2 regions of the Streptomyces sp. NPDC006012 genome follow, and region 1 is predicted to be linked to the other one. Evidence: riboswitches for the same ligand, from Rfam matches in the RefSeq annotation. Region 1 holds a riboswitch; the other holds the start of a gene.
The links. Region 1 has a riboswitch for thiamine pyrophosphate ahead of ACFYPJ_RS29680 (thiamine ABC transporter substrate binding subunit). Riboswitches for the same ligand answer to the same signal wherever they lie in the genome.
Positions count from the first base shown of each region.

Region 2: it holds a riboswitch for thiamine pyrophosphate, as region 1 does, so the genes downstream of both, thiC (phosphomethylpyrimidine synthase ThiC) here and ACFYPJ_RS29680 (thiamine ABC transporter substrate binding subunit) in region 1, are expected to answer to the same signal.

Region 1 covers NZ_JBIAIE010000022.1:90,923-93,115, reverse strand. Annotated here, with positions in the region: gene ACFYPJ_RS29680 (thiamine ABC transporter substrate binding subunit) at 1-988, opposite strand, end outside; TPP riboswitch at 1,070-1,177, opposite strand; gene rlmN (23S rRNA (adenine(2503)-C(2))-methyltransferase RlmN) at 1,242-2,193, opposite strand, start outside.
Region 2 covers NZ_JBIAIE010000024.1:102,535-104,727, forward strand. Annotated here, with positions in the region: gene thiC (phosphomethylpyrimidine synthase ThiC) at 1-798, opposite strand, end outside; TPP riboswitch at 791-968, opposite strand; gene ACFYPJ_RS30875 (YibE/F family protein) at 1,040-2,193, shown strand, end outside.

The DNA of each region.
Region 1 (2,193 bases):
CCTTGGCCTGCGGACCGTAGGTCCGGAACTCCTGCGGCACCGCGGCATCCGCGCGCACCGGGTAGACGAACATGTTCAGCGGCATGTCCTCCTGGAACTCCTTGCCGGTCAGGAAGTCCAGGAACGCCTTGCCGCCCGCGCTGTTGCGGGCGCCCGAGAGCAGGCCGGCGTACTCGATCTGCCGGAAGCAGGTACCGGCGGCCACTCCGGTGGGCGCGGTGGCCGGTTTCGGGTCGGCGTAGACGACCTCGGCGGGCGGCGAGGAGGCGTACGACACGACGAGCGGCCGGTCGCCGCCCGCCTTCCTGCCGCCGGCCGAACCGGAGAACTCCTCGTCGTACGCCTGCTCCCAGCCGTCGACCACCTTGACGCCGTTGGCCTTGAGCTTCTTCCAGTACGCGTCCCAGCCGGCGTCGCCGTACTTCGCGGCGGTGCCGAGCAGAAATCCGAGGCCGGGCGAGGAGGTGGCGGCGTTCTCGGTGACGAGCAGGTCCTTGTACCGGGGTTCGACCAGGTCGTCGAAGGTCCGCGGCGGGGCCAGCCGGTGCTGCTCGAAGTACGCCTTGTCGTAGTTGACGCAGATGTCACCGGTGTCGATGGGCGTGACCCGGTGCCCGGACGTGCCGTCGCGGTACTCGGGCCGGATCCGGTCGTAGTCCTTCGGCTCGTACGGCTGGAACGTCCCGTTGTCGAGCGCGCGGGACAGCAGGGTGTTGTCGACGCCGAAGAAGACGTCGCCCTGCGGGTTGTCCTTGGTCAGGATCGCCTTGTTGACGGCCTGCCCCGCGTCGCCGTCCTTGAGGACCCTGACGGTGTAACCGGACTGCTTCTCGAAGTCCTTGAGCACGTTCTTCGAGACCGCCCACGAATCGTGGCTGACGAGGGTGACCGTCCTGGAGTCGGCGCCCCCGTCGTTCGTGGTCCCGCACGCGGACAGCGTGACCAGGCCGAGCCCGACCGCGACGGCCACGAAGGTCTTGGTGTGCAACTGATGTCCTCCTGGGGTTGACCAGGAAGAGACGCGGCCCTGCCCGGACCGTACGAGGCGGATCCGGGCAGGGCGCAACAGCTTGAGTGAGAACCGATCTCCCTACCCAGAATGACCTGGGCGAGGTTCGGAGGGTCTGCGGCCGGTGTGCCGCACTCTCAGCGCTGTGGCGCTCCCCTGTCGGAATATTCAACATGTTCGGAACACGAGGTTCCCGATATGACGTTATGACCGGGCTCAGACTACCGTCCGGCTACCGTTCGGCGGCAGCCAGCTGACCGCAGGCGCCGTCGATCTCCTGCCCGCGGGTGTCCCGGATGGTCACCGGCACCCCGTGCGCCTCGATGGCCGCCACGAAGGCCCGCTCGTCCTCGGGCCTGGAGGCGGTCCACTTGGAGCCCGGTGTCGGGTTGAGCGGGATGAGGTTGACGTGCACCGGCTTGCCCTTGAGCAGCCGGCCGAGCCGGTCGCCCCGCCACGCCTGGTCGTTGATGTCCCGGATCAGCGCGTACTCGATGGACAGCCGACGCCCGGACCTGGCGGCGTACTCCAGCCCGGCGTCCAGCACCTCACGCACCTTCCACCGCGTGTTCACGGGGACGAGGGTGTCGCGCAGTTCGTCGTCGGGCGCGTGCAGGGAGATCGCGAGGCGGCACTTGAAGCCCTCGTCGGCGAACCGGTGGATGGCCGGGACGAGCCCGACGGTCGAGACGGTGATCCCCCGCTGGGACAGCCCGAGCCCGTCCGGTTCGGGATCGGTGAGCGCCCGGATAGCGCCCACGACCCGCTTGTAGTTGGCGAGCGGCTCGCCCATGCCCATGAACACGATGTTGGACAGCCGCGCGGGGCCGCCGGGCACCTCGCCGTCCCTGAGGGCCCGCATGCCGTCCACGATCTGGTGCACGATCTCGGCGGTCGACAGGTTCCGGTCCAGACCGGCCTGCCCGGTGGCGCAGAAGGGGCAGTTCATCCCGCATCCCGCCTGCGAACTGATGCACATCGTCACCCGGTCCGGGTACCGCATCAGCACCGACTCGACGAGCGTCCCGTCGAACAGCCGCCACAGCGTCTTGCGCGTGGTTCCCTCGTCGGTCGACAGATGCCGCACGACCGTCATCAGCTCGGGGAACAACGCCTCCCGCAGCCGGCCGCGGGAGGCAGCGGGAATGTCGGTCCACTGCTCGGGGTCGTGCGCGTACCGCGCG
Region 2 (2,193 bases), on a different contig from region 1:
GCCGATGGGGACGGGGGAGTTGCGCAGCACCCACTCGCGGGTGGTGTGGATGTTGCGGCCGGTGGACAGGTCCATGACCGTGTCGGCGCCCCAGCGGGTCGCCCAGGTCATCTTCTCGACCTCCTCCTCGATGGAGGAGGTCACCGCCGAGTTGCCGATGTTGGCGTTGACCTTGACCAGGAACCGTTTGCCGATGATCATCGGCTCGATCTCCGGGTGGTTGACGTTGGCCGGCAGGACGGCCCGTCCCGCAGCGATCTCCTCGCGGACCACTTCGGGAGAAACGTTCTCCCTGATCGCCGCGAACTCCATTTCCGGAGTGATCTCGCCGCGTCGCGCATAAGCGAGTTGCGTGACCGCTGCGACGCCGGCACGGCTCCGGCGCGGCTGCCGGGGGCGGCCGGGGAAGACGGCGTCCAGGTTGCGCAGCCCGCCGCGCGGCGAGGTGTGCTTGATTCCGTCGTCCTCAGGACGGACGGGACGGCCCGCGTACTCCTCCGTGTCCCCGCGCGCGACGATCCAACTCTCCCGCAGCAGCGGCAGGCCTCTGCGGACGTCGGTCTCGACGAGCGGATCGGTGTACGGCCCCGAGGTGTCGTACAGCGTGACCGACTCCCCATTGGTGAGATGCACCTGACGGACCGGCACGTGCAGGTCGGAGCGTGAGCCCTCGACATACGCCTTGTGCCACCCGATGGACTTCCCCGTCGTCGTGCCCTCGGCGCCATCGGATCCGTTGGCGGCTCCGATCGTCGCGTGCTGCGTGGAGACAGGCGTGCGTTCGTCCTTGTTGGTCATGAGACCTACTCCCTACGCCGGCATTACCCGGTAACAGGTTCAGCGGTCGACGCAGCGGCTTCCGTTCATCGGTGCTTCGTGCGAAACGTCGGTCGTTCCACGTGAAACATCGCGAATACGGAGGTCAGCGCCCTCTCAGCCCGGTGCTCCGAGCTCCCGCGTGTGCAAAGGTGCCTCCACGCTAGCGTCAATTCGGGCGCGGTGAACAGAGGGCCCCTGTCGTTCTTGCGATGATCGGTCGGTGACCACGATGCAGCAGCCCCCGTACCCCCCGCCCGAGCCGCAGCGCGGACGCGGTTCCGAGCAGGGCAGCGGACACGGCCACGGGTCCGGTGCGGGCCACGGCCACGGTCCGGGTCACGAACACGGGCCGGGAGCCGGCCAGGGGTCCGGCCAGAGCCCCGGTGAGAGCCCCGGGCATGGCCATGCGCACGGTCACAGCCACAGTCACGGGCCCGCCGCGCCCGTCTCCAAGCATCTGCGCAAGGTCATCGCGGCCGTCCTCATCCCCTTCACGGCGGCGGTCGTCGTCGGGCTCGTGGTGCTCTGGCCCGGCGGAGCCCCGCCGCACGAACGCACCGGGGTCGGCTTCGACCGGCAGACGCACCAGGCCACGGTCACCCAGGTCGTCGCGGTGAACTGCAAGTCGGTGAACGCCTCGGGGGACATCCCGACCGGCGACACCTCCACCGCCGAGGGCAGCTCGGCACAGCAGCAAACCACCGGTACCTGCAAGAAGGCCACCATCCGGGTCGACACCGGCAAGGACAAGGGCCGTACGTTCACGGAGATCGTGCAGCCGGACCAGTCACGGCAACTGCACCAGGGCGAGAAGGTGATCGTCGCCTACGAGCCGTCGGCTCCGAAGGACCTTCAGTACTCGGTCACCGATGTGAACCGGAAGTTCCCGCTGGCGCTGCTCGCCGGCATCTTCGCGCTCGCCGTCGTGGTGGTGGGCCGGCTGCGGGGCGTGATGGCGCTCGTCGCCCTGGCCATCAGCTTCCTGGTGCTGACCCTCTTCATCCTGCCCGCTGTCCTACAGGGCTCGAATCCGCTGGTCGTGGCCGTGATCGGTTCGAGTGCGATCATGTTGATCGCCCTGTACATCTGCCACGGCCTGTCGGCCCGGACCTCGGTGGCGGTGCTCGGCACGCTGGTCTCGCTCCTGTTGATCGGCGTCCTCGGCTCCGGGTTCATCGGCTGGGCGGCGCTGACGGGCAACACGGACGACAACACCGGCCTGATCCACGGCCTGTACCCGTCGATCGACATGAGCGGTCTGCTCCTGGCCGGTGTCATCATCGGTTCTCTGGGCGTGCTGGACGATGTGACCGTGACGCAGACGTCGGCTGTCTGGGAACTGCACGAGGCCAATCCCTCGATGGGCTGGCGCGG